3 regions of the Cerasibacillus sp. genome follow, and region 2 is predicted to be linked to each of the others. Evidence: riboswitches for the same ligand, from Rfam matches in the RefSeq annotation. Region 2 holds a riboswitch; each other region holds the start of a gene.

Region 1 (4,992 bases), on a different contig from region 2:
GGAGAATTTGATGAAGAAAATTTCAAATGTTTTTTGGATATCTGCAAGTATTCTACTCGTTGCAGTAATCCTTGGAGTTGTGGCACCGAATCACTTTGAGAATATAACTGAAAATGTACAAGCATTTATAACCTCAACTTTCGGTTGGTATTATTTAATAATTGTTTCAGTCATCGTTTTATTTTGTATCATCTTAATTTTTAGCCCCGTAGGTTCTGTCCGCCTAGGAAAGGAAGGCCAAAAACCTGAATACTCAAGAACGACTTGGTTTGCCATGTTGTTTAGTGCTGGCATGGGAATTGGTTTAGTCTTCTGGGGAGCTGCTGAACCCCTTTATCATTATGCTAGTCAACCTCCGCTTTCAGAAGCAGGTACAGATCCTGCCTTAAAAGAATCCATGCGCTTTTCCTTTTTCCACTGGGGTATACATGCTTGGGCAATCTATGCACTTGTTGGACTGTCCCTCGCCTATTTTAATTTCCGTAAAAACCAACCCGGTCTCATTAGTGCAACATTGAGCCCAATACTAGGGAAGAATAATAAAGTCGCAAACGTTATTGATATTATTGCTGTGACAACGACTGTTATTGGAGTGGCAACAACACTAGGATTTGGTGCGGCACAAATAAATGGTGGCCTATCATTCTTAGCTGGTATTCCGAATAACTTTACGATGCAACTCGTTATTATCGCAATCGTGACTTGTTTATTTATCCTATCTGCCTGGTCTGGTTTAGGGAAAGGAATTAAGTATTTAAGTAATATTAATATGATTCTAGCCTTTATTCTACTATTGTTAGTGTTCTTAATAGGACCAACGTTGTTTATACTAAATTTCTTTACAGATACATTAGGTGCTTACATACAAAATATTATTCAAATGAGTTTTCGAATTGCACCATTACAGGCGGATCAACGCGAATGGATTAATGGATGGACCATCTTTTATTGGGCTTGGTGGATTTCATGGACACCATTTGTCGGTGTCTTTATTGCTCGCGTCTCAAAAGGGCGAACGATACGCGAATTTTTAGTCGGTGTTTTATTATTGCCTACCATTGTAAGTTTTATTTGGTTTACAGCTTTCGGAAGTACAGCCATCTCAGTACAGCAAACGGGTCTAACGGACTTAACCCAATTTGCCACTGAAGAAGTGTTATTTGCTGTTTTTGAGCACTTACCGTTCTCCACCATCCTATCAATTGTTGCGGTACTATTAATCGGGACATTCTTTATAACGTCTGCCGATTCAGCAACATTTGTTTTAGGTATGCAAACAACTTATGGTTCACTAACACCACCAAACTATGTCAAAATCACTTGGGGTATCATTCTTGCCTCTATGGCAGCGATTTTATTGTACAGTGGTGGACTACAAGCCTTGCAAAACGCCTTAATTATTGCCGCCCTACCTTTTTCAGTCATCATGATTTTAATGATGGTTTCCTTATCTAAATCACTCGCTAAGGAAAAACGAAAAATTGAAAAGGTAAGATATAGTCATCAACCGAAAAAGGTAAAAACATAAGAAAAGAGCATCAACATCCCAATTTTTCCGATTGGATGTTGATGCTTCATTTTTATTCCGTAATTATATAACTATCAAAGTTCTAATCTAACTCCCAACTAAACCAACTACCATGGCCGTCCGTTTCTCCAATTGTTTTATGATACTCCATTCCTTTAAGTATATAATCGAGATGAAGCTTCGTATCCCACATATTATTATACAGATGAAATATGTCTCTTCTTTTCCCAATATGTTTAATTTTTTCGATCAGTTTTAGTTTCTGATCATTTGGAATCTGATTAGCGACATGGGTATGAAATATACATATCGCAGTGTCTTTCGGCATTTCCATAGCAATCGCTTCTAACAATGCTATACCATCACCCTCTATCAGTTTGACGGGATTTTCTATAAATGTCTTTGCTGCCTGTTCAAATAATTGACGTCTTTCCTGGTGCTCCGGCCAAATAAGCGCTTTTAGCCATAAATAATCTTCCGGATGATCCAAGCGACTCACATGCAGATCGAGCCCAACTTTCGTTTTAACCGGTGGACTTTCTTCTAATAAATGCGGCATATTTTCCCCTTTAATCGTTGATGTAATATGTACATCTGACGATTGATTCCCATACACTTGAGGATTCCCATATGAATAACTGTACTGATCCCATAGAAGTTGAAGACCTGCACTCGTCCCAATTTCTATTAAGGATAATGGCCTTTTTACAATGTTATAGATGTAACAAAAACTTGGATACAGATAACCAGAACGCCTCACCTCATTCGTCTGAACCAGTTTAGTGGATAAAATCGAAATCATTTCATCTCGATAAGTTCGACAAAAGTCCTTGAAAGGAAGAAAAGATTCTTCTTTTGCTTTAGGCTCCTGTACAATACTCACATAATATTCCTTTAATGAATGGTTACTCCCTTTTAGCAATAAATAATGGACAGCACCGAATAGTAAATTAGGGATTGGTTGCCCTTTTCTCGCATGCATACATAATTCAAGGATGTCATCATCTTTTGCTATTTTTCTAGACAAAAAATCATACAACGGGCTTGACCCTTTACATTCATTTGCGGCAAATTTTTTAAACCACTTAGATATAGAAGATTTACCCAATATAAACACCCCTTATTTTAAAAAATGAAACGAATCACTGCCATACTCACAACACCTAATGCCACTGTTAAAAATAAACTTTTTGTCCAAACGGCTATCAGAACGGTTGGAATAAAAGCAAATACATACGGAAGATTAAATGTAACTGCCCTACTATCCCCTTGTTCAAACAGATTTGTAAATACAAGCGCACTTAATATACATACTGGCACAAACGTTAACCATTTTAAGATTACTTTAGGTAATTGAATATTTTTTACAAAAAGAAACGGAATAATGCGCGGTAGCCATGTCACAAGGCCACTGCCAATAATAATCCAAAACAAATAGGAATTAATTGTCATTTATCCATCCACACTCCTAACGTCGCGACAAATAGAGTTGCTATGAGAACGGTTATATGCGTTGAAAAAAAATTTAATAGAATATAAACCGTTATGAACATGATAATGATGAGTTTTAAGTACATATTTAACTTTGATTTATTTGTTTCAGATAACTGTAAAACGAGTAAGGCGATAAACATCGCGACCAGCGCAAAGTCTAACCCCCATTTCTCCACATCGGTAATCCAATGTCCAAAATAACCGCCCGCTACACAAGCGATGATCCATGACACATATGCGGTAACATTTAAACCATCTAGCCATCTACCATAAATTTTTTTACTTTTCATCGCTTCGGTAACAGCAACACCAAACGTTTCGTCAGTCAACAATGTACCGAACCCAATATTTCGTAATGTCGAATATCTCGTGACATAAGGAGCAATTGATAAGCTCATTAAAAAGTGGCGCAGATTGACAACAAAAACAGTAAAAACAATAGATAATGCTGGCGTGTTTGTCACTAATAAAGCGCATAAAATAAATTGTGCTGCACCAGCATAAATAAAGATAGCAACTAACGCTACTTCTAGTAAACTAAGTCCTGTTACTGTGCCAACGACACCGAAAGCAAAACCAATACTTAAATAGCCGAGTAAAGTCGGAATACAGTCTTTTACTCCTTGGATAAAAGCGTTTTTACTTTGATAGCTAACTGCTTCTTGTTGCATGTAAATCCCCCTATTTTTCTCTTTTATAGATAAAAAACCTCTTCTCATTATAAGAAGAGGTAGACGAATGCCTGTCTTGTTGCTTGCTCTTCTTATCTTCTACGATTAACGTATCTGGAATTGGCACATCGCTTAAACGCTGTTGCCGAGGTTTCTCTGGGCCAGTCCCTCCACCTCTCTTGATAAGAACGGATTAGAATATTCTTTTTATTTTATCCTTAAAATTAAGGATAGTCAAATTAGTCTATAATTTGGAGTCTGTCTAGTATTTACGGGAGCTTCTCCCATCTGTTTGCTTCCCAATCAATACTTTAATTATAACCCCACAAACATTTAACTCATACTATAATTTGTAATGTATATATGAACTTGCTAAAAAAAACCCTAGTGATTCATACAGATTCAGCGCGCGTTGGTTATTTTCATCGACACAAAGCTGAATGTGAGAAAACTCATCTTGTTCAGTCTCTTTTACAATCGATGCAAATAGTAACTTTGACAAACCTTGCCCTTGAAATGCCCCATCAATTGCAATATATTCTAGAGAAACATGTTTATCGGTTGTAGACTTTTCAAGATAGGCATAACCAGCTAATTGATGATTCTTAATCAGTAGATATAAGTTATTTTCTCGATTTATTCGCTCTAATATATCATCAATAGAATAATACGTACCCGGAAAATAACGGTGATGAAGATTGACTAAAGCCGTATAATAATTTTGAGACAATGTCTCTACTTTTATCACTTGAACATTATTTGGTAATCGTATATTTGAAAAAGAGCGGTTACTTATTTTGAATTCTAAGTTATCATGCTGCCTAATCCGATCCGCCTTTACATAATCCTCCAAAAAGTTTATCGCTAGCTGGTTATGTGCTCCAATGAAAAAATTGTAATTTAATTTTAAAGGGTGGAGATGTTCCATCGCATACACCCATAGGTTATATACTTTATCAAGGCCTATATGTTTATCTAAAAAAGGTCCCCAAACCTCAACATATTTATCGCGAGTGCTAATATCAAAAGCAAAACATGTAAAAACATCATCTTCTTCATACGTATAAATCGATTCTTCTAATGGTAAATCCGAAAAATCATATAATAACGTTTCTCTAACCTCTTCATACCCATCGCCAACAAAGCCAACTTGATAAGATTCAGAGTTATTACAACCAACAATTAGATTAATCACATTTTGTAACTGGCTACGATCGTAAGGTTTATACATTTGACTCCTCCATTAATTGCGATTCCATAAATTTCATGTTATTTATCAAAATCATATTCGTTAATTCA
Region 2 (4,992 bases):
GTTAAAAAAGTCTTCAGCAGATAATGGATTCGATAGAGGGATTTTAATTGCTCCCCATTTTATCATTGTGTTATATAATGACGTATTTTGAAACGCGGTAAATAAGTTTGAACTGCCTATGAGTATGAGGACAATAATGATCAAACTAAACTTACCAATATATGTTCGCCACACTTGATGTAAAGTCCATAATAATATAATGATTGTCGTTATAAATAACGAGATGCTTAAATAACAAAACGCATACATTGATAAATACATATAGTTTAGACTTATTAAATGCAATGACTCTTCAGTTAAAACACTTTTCAAAAGATCAATGAAAATAATGAAATACATAAATAGCATGACGATAAACGTCGCAAAAGTTATTTTAACTATATATAAAGTATGTGCTGATTGAGGATGATGTAAAAAAACAGCTAATTGGTTTGCTTCTAAATTCAAGCTAAATAAGACGATGAGCGGAGGCATTATAAGGCCAAAAGTTAATAATTCTCTACCATCAAACGATAATAACGAATCCATGCTAAATCCATATAAGAGGATAATCATCATGCTGCCAATTAGAATAAACCATTTTAACATATGCCATTCTCTATAAAGCAAAGCTAATTTCAAAAACATCAACTCCTTTACATTTAAGTGTACCAGCTTAATAGTACACTAATTATACCAAACAACGCAAATGTTTTTTGTTTTTATTTAGACATGCTACACTAACATATAGAAATGCATAATAAAGGGGTACAAAAAATGGTTATGGGAGTTATTGACTTTTCACATTTTTTAATGGAGCAAGTAATTGATGAAGGGGAAACTGTTATTGATGCAACTTGCGGAAATGGCCATGATACATTGTATCTAAGTCGATTAGTTGGTGAATCGGGTCGAGTTATTGCCTTTGATATACAAGAATTAGCGATTAATAATACGAGACAATTACTTGAAAAACATTCACGGCAAAATGTAACACTTATTAAAGATAGTCATGCCAATTTCGAGCAATACATAGATGAAGACAAACGTGAAAATTTAGGTGGAGCCATATTTAATCTTGGGTACCTCCCCCGAAGTAATAAACAAATCATAACAAAAAAAGAATCGACAATAGCAGCCATACAATCACTATTACAATTCATTCGACCTGGAGGTATTATCGTTTTAGTCGTTTATCACGGACATGATGGCGGAGAGTTAGAGAAAGAAGGGCTTCTAAACTATGTCACGAAACTCGACCAAAAAGATGTTCATGTTCTAAAATATGGATTTATTAATCAAAAAAATAAACCACCATTTATTATTGCGATTCAAAAGAAAGGAGATAGAAACAGATGATACATTCATATAAAAATCATAAGCCAAAAATTCATGACAGTTCTTTTGTTGCTAAAGACGCAGTGATTATCGGTGATGTTGAAATAGGTGAAGAATCTACCATTTGGTTTAAAACAGTCATTCGCGGTGATGTCGCATCGACGAAAATCGGTAAACGAGTCAGCGTCCAAGATTTAACGATGATTCATCAGAGTCCCAATCTTCCAGTTATTGTAGAAGATGATGTCACTATCGGGCATCAAGTTACCTTACATTCCGGTATTGTTCGAAAAAATGCACTTATCGGAATGGGATCTATTATTTTGGATGGAGCTGAAATCGGGGAGAATGCTTTTATAGGTGCAGGTAGTCTCGTTCCTCCTGGTAAAAAGATTCCTCCATATACGTTGGCATTTGGAAGTCCTGCTAAAGTGATTCGGAAATTAACTGACAAAGATTTGGAGGAGATGAAACGTATTCGAGAATCTTATGTAGAGAAAGGAAAGTACTATCGCGAGTCCACTAATTTAGCAAAAGAAAATAATATATGATTCTTACAAAAAAGGCGGATCACTTTTACACGACCCGCCCTTTTATATGTTTCATTATCATTCAGTGATATTTATACTACATAACAAAAGATTTCAGTTCTTCTATCCTATCTATCTTCTCCCAAGGGAATTGGACATCTGTTCTGCCAAAATGACCATATGCAGCTGTATCTTTAAAAATCGGGCGTTGTAAGTCAAGCATTTGGATGATGCCAGCGGGACGTAAATCAAATATTTCACGAACAGCTTCAACGAGTTTCTCTTCACTGACCTCTCCCGTACCAAATGTATTAACAGAAATAGATACAGGTTCTGCCACACCAATTGCATAAGCAATTTGAACCTCACATGATTTAGCAAGCCCAGCCGCAACAATATTTTTAGCAACATATCTCGCTGCATAAGAAGCTGAACGGTCTACTTTAGTTGCATCTTTTCCACTAAATGCTCCTCCACCGTGTCGCGCATAGCCACCGTAAGTGTCAACAATGATTTTTCTTCCGGTTAAGCCAGCATCTCCTTGTGGACCACCAATAACAAATCGACCAGTCGGGTTGATAAAATATTTCGTTTGTTCATCTAGTAAATGTTCAGGAACAATCGGTCGAATAACATGCTCATGTAAATCACGTTCTATTTGTTCTCTTGTGACTGCTTCATGATGTTGAGTAGATATAACGATTGTATCTACTCGAATAGGTTGGTCATTTTCATCATACTCAATCGTAACTTGGGTTTTTCCATCTGGACGTAAATAATCAACAATTTTTTCTTTACGTACATCAGATAAACGCTTTGCCAATTGATGAGCTAACGAAATAGGTAAAGGCATAAGTTCTTCCGTTTCATCACATGCATACCCAAACATTAAACCTTGGTCTCCCGCTCCGATTAAATCTAAATTTCGGTCTGAATCTTGTCCTTCACGAACTTCTAAAGATTCATCAACTCCACTTGCAATGTCAGGAGATTGTTCATCAATCGCTGTTAAAACAGCACATGTGTCAGCGTCAAATCCATATTTAGCACGTGTATAACCAATTTCACGAATGGTACGTCTGACAACTTGTGGAATATCGACATATGTCTCTGTCGTAATTTCCCCTGCAACGAGAACCATGCCAGTCGTAACAATCGTTTCACAGGCTACTCTTGCGTTGGGATCTTTTTTCAGAATTTCATCTAAAATTGCATCTGATATTTGATCACTAATTTTATCAGGATGGCCTTCTGTTACGGATTCTGACGTAAATAATCGACGGTTTTTCTTCATTGAGATTTATTCTCCCTTTATATAAATGGTACGGAACTCCAATTCTCGCAAAATATCACTATAAATAAGAAAATCCTTTCCTTATAGTGAGGAAAGGATAACGTGGCCTTTCGCTCTTATTGTTCAAGGTCAATGCCCTTGCATCAGGTTAGCACCTTTTCACTATGTGATGGTTGCTGGGTTTCATAGGGCCTGTCCCTCCACCGACTCTGAATAAGAGTATCCGTTCAAAAATATAGTAGCGAAACACCTTGTTTATGTCAACTTTTTTAACATTTAATATAAAGTTTAAATAATCCTTTTAATTAGTATGGACTATTGATTCAAATGTGCTATACTATTATTCAGGTTGAATAATAATTTAAATAAAAATGAACTTAAATTAATAAAAAGGCAGGTAATTAAACGTGAGCATTGTGCAAGAATCAATTCGAAGTCTTTCAGATCTCCCTAATTTACAGGATAATCTTTCTACTCCAAAATTAGTTGAAAAGATCGTATCGCGCAAAGAAGGTATTCTCACTTCAACTGGAGCAGTTCAAGCAACAACTGGTAAATATACAGGGCGTTCACCAAAAGATAAATTCATCGTGAAAGATGACGTTTCAGACAACCTTGTTGAATGGGGCAAAGTTAACAAACCAATTGAAGAAACAACATTTCTAAATCTATTGGAAAAAGTCGTTAACTATTTAGAAAAACAAGATGAAGTATTTGCACTCAATGGATTTGCAGGTGCTGATAAATCATATCAATTACCTATTAAAGTATATAATGAGTACGCATGGCAAAATCTTTTTGCTAAACAACTATTTATTCGTCCAACAACAGAGGAATTAAAAACACATGAACCTGAGTTCACCGTTATTTCTGCACCATCATTTAAAGCAGACCCTGAAGTAGACGGCACTCACTCAGAAGCATTTGTATTGGTTTCATTTAAACATCGTATTGTGTTAATCGGTGGAACTGAATATGCTGGTGAAATTAAAAAGTCCATTTTTTCAGTGATGAACTTCTTACTCCCACAGAAAGACGTTCTATCAATGCACTGTTCAGCAAATGTCGGTAAAGATGGTGATGTTGCTCTATTTTTCGGTTTATCTGGGACTGGAAAAACAACCCTTTCTGCTGACAAAGACCGTCAATTAATCGGTGATGATGAACACGGTTGGAGTCCAGACGGTGTTTTCAATATCGAAGGTGGTTGCTACGCAAAATGTATCAACCTATCCGAAGAAAAAGAGCCAGAGATCTATAATGCCATTCGTTATGGATCTGTGTTAGAAAACGTCGTAGTTGATAAAGAAACACGTGAACCTGATTATGATGATACTACATTTACCGAAAATACGCGAGTCGCATACCCGATTGAACATATAGAAAACATTGCTAAACCAAGTATGGCAGGTCACCCAAAAACAATTATTTTCTTAACAGCTGACGCTTCAGGTGTTCTACCGCCAATCAGTCGCTTAACAAAAGAACAAGCCATGTATCACTTCTTAAGTGGTTACACAAGTAAATTAGCTGGTACTGAAAGAGGAATTACTGAACCAGAAGCAACATTTTCAGCTTGCTTTGGAGAGCCATTCTTACCACTAGCTCCAGTAACATATGCAAAAATGCTTGGAGATAAAATTGATAAACATCAAGCAAAAGTATTCCTTGTTAATACAGGATGGACTGGTGGAAAATATGGTGTTGGAAAACGAATGAATCTTAGCTATACACGTGCAATGGTTCACGCTGCATTAAAAGGTGAACTGAACGATGTCGATACAGTTAAAGATGACATTTTCGGCTTAGACATTCCAACAACAATCATGAACGTTCCAGACGAAGTACTCA
Region 3 (4,992 bases), on a different contig from region 2:
TTTTTAGTGTGTTTTCCGATAATTAACGTCGCATAACAAGTTTAGATAAAGTGTTTCCAATCCATTGGGCCAACTGAACCATGACAATTAGGATTAAGACAGTAACAAGCATGACTGTCCCGTCAAATCGTTGGTAACCATAAGTCATGGCAATATGACCTAGTCCCCCGCCACCGACAGTTCCTGCTACTGCTGAGAAATCAATCAAACCAACAGAAACAAAGGTTAGCCCTAAAATGAGTGGCCCTAATGCCTCTGGAATTAACACAGTAAATATGATTCGTAATGGACTTGCCCCCATCGCTTGTGCTGCTTCAATCACGCCAGGGTCAATACTAACGAGGTTATTTTCTACGACTCTGGCAATCGTAAAACTAGCTACAATCGTCATTGGAAAAATTGCTGCCACTGTTCCAATCGTCGTCCCGACAACAAGCCGTGTTAACTGTGAAATCGCGACAATGAAAATAATAAACGGGATCGGGCGAATGATATTAATAATGATGTTTAATACTTGAAAAACAAGCTTATTTTCTAAAATATTGTTTTCCCTCGTTACAAATAGTAAGAGTCCAACCGTAATGCCAATAATTGACCCAAAAATGAGTGTCATAACGACCATCGTAATCGTCTGTCCAGTTGCTTCAACGATTTGTGGCCAAAAACTAGACCAATCCACTTTCATCTTTTGTAACCTCCTTGATGTCAACGAGTTCTTCTAATTCTTGTAAGACTTGGTTAATGGCTTCTTTATTTCCAGTAAATGAAATCAATAAATTACCGAATAATTTATCCTGTAATTCTCGAACAGATCCATAAACAATATTGAAATCAACACCATGTTTCCTTGTAACTGTTGATAGAATCGGTTCGTTTGTAATGTCTCCTTTGAAAATTATTCGATATAGAGTTTCTCCACCATTTGACTGCCATTTTTCTAAAATATGTTTCGATGGTAAATCTTGTTGTACAGATTGAACAAAGCGCTTTGTCGTAGGATGCTTCGGATTAGTAAAGGTCTCAAACACATCCCCTGTTTCAATCACTTCCCCCTTCTCCATCACCGCTACTTTATTACAAATTTGCTGAATAACGTTCATTTCATGTGTAATGAGTAAAATCGTGATTCCAAGGTCGCGGTTAACGTTTTTTAATAATTTTAAAATGTCAGCGGTCGTATCGGGATCAAGTGCTGATGTCGCCTCATCACAAATGAGTATATCCGGTGAATTAGCGAGAGCACGTGCAATGCCGACACGCTGCTTTTGTCCCCCTGATAATTGATCTGGAAAGTCTTTCGCTTTATCTTCTAGTCCGACAAAACGGAGTAGTTCCATCACGCGTTTTTCGCGCTCCTGTTTTGGCGTACCCACTAGCTTCAATGGATAAGCCACATTCCCAGCAACTGTCCGTGCATTGAACAAATTAAAGTTTTGAAAGATCATACCGATATTTTGCCGGCGTTGTCGTAATTCTCTTTGCGATAACTTCGAAATATCAACCCCTTGAATATGGACAGATCCAGAAGACGGACGCTCTAACATATTAACGAGCCGTAATAACGTACTCTTTCCTGCTCCACTGAATCCGATAATGCCGAAGATATCACCTTCTTCAACGGTCAGTGATACATCGTTTACGGCATGTACTTTCCGTTTACCAGATGTAAATGTCTTAGATACATTTCTAAACTCAATCATCAACAGGTCCCCCTTACGTTCATTCATGTTGTTAATTAAAAATCCCCCTTTTCTTATCAAGTAAGAAAAGAGGGATTCTAGTAAAAGAATCATTCTTCTCATCTTTCAAATACGAACGTATTTGCAGGAATTGGCACAGTTTTCTTAAATAGAATCTGCTGCCGAGATGTCATCGGGCCTGTCCCTCAATCTCTCTTGATAAGAAATGATCAAGTATTTAATTTTATAAAAAGATTTATATGCTAGTCTAAGCCGAAAAGAATAGAAAGTCAAGGTCTTTTGTAAAATAAAATGATTGAGACAAGTCAATTAAATAAAAAGAGGAGGAAAAGCCTCCTCTTAAAACTTATTTATCTAAATTCACCCATACAGATTTAACTTCCGTATAGTTATCTAAAGCGTAACTACCCATTTCACGTCCGATTCCAGATTGTTTGTATCCACCAAATGGTGCCGCAGCATCAAAAGCAGTATATGTGTTAATCCAGACTGTCCCGGCCTTTAAGTTGTGTGCTAGGTAATGGGCATCGCGTAAATTCTCTGTCCAAATTCCTGCAGCTAAACCGAAATCTGAGTCATTCGCTTTAACAACTAAATCGTCCATATTATCAAAAGGAATAGCAGCTACAACCGGTCCAAATATTTCCTCTTGGGCTATCGTCATTTTATTATCAACGTTAGCGAAAATTGTTGGTGCAACGAAATAACCATTTTCAAATGGGATATGCCCACCAGTTACTAACTCTGCTCCTTCTTGGAGTCCTTTTTCAATATAGTCTGTGACTGTTTTTTGTTGTTGTGCAGAAATTAATGGTCCCATTGTCGTTTCTTTATCTAAACCATTACCTTGCTTAATTTGTTTGGCATGGTTTTCTAATTCAGCTAAGACATTGTCGTACATATCTTTTTGAATGAAAATACGGCTTCCTGCACTACATACTTGTCCTTGGTTGAACATAATACCTTGAAGAGCACCAGGGATTGCTTTTGATAAATCAGCATCAGGTAGAATAATATTTGGTGATTTTCCACCTAATTCCAGTGTGACACGTTTCATTGTGTCTGCTGCTGATTTCATAATGGATTTACCAACAGGTGTTGATCCCGTAAAGGCAATCTTATTCACTTGTGGATGATCAACAAGTGCTTGTCCAACAGAACGTCCACTACCAGGAAGAATATTAATGACCCCATCAGGGAAGCCTGCTTCTCTTGCCAATTTTGCTAAATATAAGACAGATAGTGGTGTATTCATCGCCGGTTTCATAACAACTGTACATCCTGTAGCAAGTGATGCACCAAGTTTCCATGCTGCCATCATTAGTGGGAAGTTCCAAGGAATAATAGACCCAATAACTCCAACTGGCTCATGCCGAGTATAGTTAAAATAATTCCCTTGTACAGGAATGGTTTGACCGACAATTTTAGTCGCCCATCCTGCATAATAACGGAAATGTTCAATGGATAGAGGAACATCCGCATTCATTGTTTCGCGAATTGGTTTTCCGTTATCTAGTGTTTCTAGTTGGGCGAGCTCAAGTTTATGCTCTTCCATTAAGTCAGCGAGTTTATAAATAATGCGACTTCTTTCGGCCGTCCCCATCGTTGACCAGGGACCGTTGTCGAAAGCTTCCCTTGCTGCCTTAACCGCTAGATCAACGTCTTCTGTACCTGCTTCAGCCACTTCAGCAATCTCGTCCCCTGTTGCTGGATTATATGACTTAAATGTCTTTCCTGAAACAGAATCTACGAACTTTCCATTGATATAAAGCTTTTTAACGCCTTTTAGAAAGTCCTGAAGCCTTGGACTAAGTTGTTCCGTCATCGAAATCGCTCCTTATAGCTAAATTTAATTACACAATAATTATAATACGTATAGTAGTATCCCTGTAAAGTAATTGAACTTGGAAAAAAGAACATTCATTTGCATAAAAATTTGGAAAAGCGACATGGATATGTTACTTTCAAAGAGATAAAGTAACAAGTAATCAATCTGTGAACATAGAAAGAAGGTTTAAGATGCATTCAATCCAAATTGGCACAATACAAATGATGACTGTTTCGCAAAAAGCTGAAACTGGATATGTACTCCAAAAAGGTGAGACAGAGGTCGTTCTTGTTGATCAAGAAGTGACGGAAGAGTTAGCAATAGGTGACAAAATAGACGTCTTTGTTTACCCAGATAAACGAGGTCAGCTCATGGCATCAATGAAGTTACCACAAATGGTTATTGGCACGTATGGTTGGGCTTCTGTCGTTGAAGTTATTCCTAATCTTGGTGTATTCGTTGATATCGGAAGTTCAAAAGAAATTCTAGTATCTGTTGACGATTTGCCAGTCATTGAAGCGGTGTGGCCGACTGTTGGTGACAAGCTATATGTAACATTAGGTCAGGATAAGAAAGGACGTCTGCTTGCGATTCCAGCATCCGAAGAAGAATTAAGAAGTGAGTGGGAACCCGCAAATGATATAGAGTTAAATGATCGAGTCAATGGTCATATTTATTTAACGAGTAAAGAAGGCAGTGCGTTGCTGACAGAACAAGGCTACAGAGGATTTATCCATCATACAGAAAGAGAAAGGGAACCACGATTAGGCGAGTATGTCAATGGTCGTGTCATTGAAGTGAAAGAAGATGGTACGCTTAATGTATCACTTTTGCCATTTAAGCATGAGCGGATTGATGATGATGCTGAGGTGATTCTCACTTATCTCAAACAACAAGATGGTGTCATGTCTTTTAATGATAAAAGTAGTCCCGAATCGATTCAAGAAACATTTCATATGAGTAAATCCGCCTTTAAACGTGCATTGGGTCGTTTAATGAAACAGCGTCACATCATTCAAGAAGACGGATATACGAAATTAGTTGATAAATGAAAGACACCGCGTCATTGGAACGTTTATGAATATACTCACCACATACCAAAAAGGGCTGAACGATATCGCAAAGCAAGCGACCGTACGGCCCTTTTCACTTTATTTTTTTCAATCGTGATGATTGCTAAGATGAATGCTACGATGATAAAAAAGATTGTTGTTAAAAAAATCATTATAGAAGTTTCAATCGTAAAGAAACGATCAATTAAAAAGGCAAAAGCTTTAAAATAGAGAAATGTCAACACAATAATGAATATCCAATCATTAAATCACCACTGACAAAGCATTAATCAAAATATAACCAATTATTCATCCCTTTGCAGCACAGAGAAATATTCAGTTTTCATAGATATCACTTGAATCATAAGTGAATGTTATGTACTTTCATATAAAGGCATAAACAAAGGGAGTT

The links. A riboswitch is a leader RNA that binds a small molecule or an ion and turns the genes downstream of it on or off. The one in region 2 is predicted to bind S-adenosylmethionine.
Region 1: linked by a shared signal. The riboswitch ahead of VIG73_RS04265 (AzlC family ABC transporter permease) and the one ahead of metK (methionine adenosyltransferase) in region 2 are both predicted to bind S-adenosylmethionine.
Region 3: linked by a shared signal. The riboswitch ahead of VIG73_RS00505 (methionine ABC transporter ATP-binding protein) and the one ahead of metK (methionine adenosyltransferase) in region 2 are both predicted to bind S-adenosylmethionine.

The regions. Positions count from the first base shown of each region.
Region 1 covers NZ_DATBTY010000024.1:74,567-79,558, reverse strand. The annotation lists gene VIG73_RS04280 (glycine betaine uptake BCCT transporter) at 11-1,528, shown strand; gene VIG73_RS04275 (DUF2332 domain-containing protein) at 1,611-2,639, opposite strand; gene VIG73_RS04270 (AzlD domain-containing protein) at 2,654-2,980, opposite strand; gene VIG73_RS04265 (AzlC family ABC transporter permease) at 2,977-3,693, opposite strand; SAM riboswitch class I at 3,783-3,882, opposite strand; gene VIG73_RS04260 (GNAT family N-acetyltransferase) at 4,037-4,924, opposite strand.
Region 2 covers NZ_DATBTY010000073.1:268,248-273,239, reverse strand. The annotation lists gene VIG73_RS13325 (hypothetical protein) at 1-621, opposite strand, end outside; gene VIG73_RS13320 (class I SAM-dependent methyltransferase) at 757-1,338, shown strand; gene VIG73_RS13315 (gamma carbonic anhydrase family protein) at 1,335-1,868, shown strand; gene metK (methionine adenosyltransferase) at 1,945-3,141, opposite strand; SAM riboswitch class I at 3,255-3,361, opposite strand; gene pckA (phosphoenolpyruvate carboxykinase (ATP)) at 3,549-4,992, shown strand, end outside.
Region 3 covers NZ_DATBTY010000003.1:64,421-69,412, reverse strand. The annotation lists gene VIG73_RS00510 (methionine ABC transporter permease) at 23-685, opposite strand; gene VIG73_RS00505 (methionine ABC transporter ATP-binding protein) at 666-1,700, opposite strand; SAM riboswitch class I at 1,796-1,905, opposite strand; gene VIG73_RS00500 (aldehyde dehydrogenase family protein) at 2,047-3,525, opposite strand; gene VIG73_RS00495 (CvfB family protein) at 3,720-4,580, shown strand; gene VIG73_RS00490 (hypothetical protein) at 4,616-4,825, opposite strand.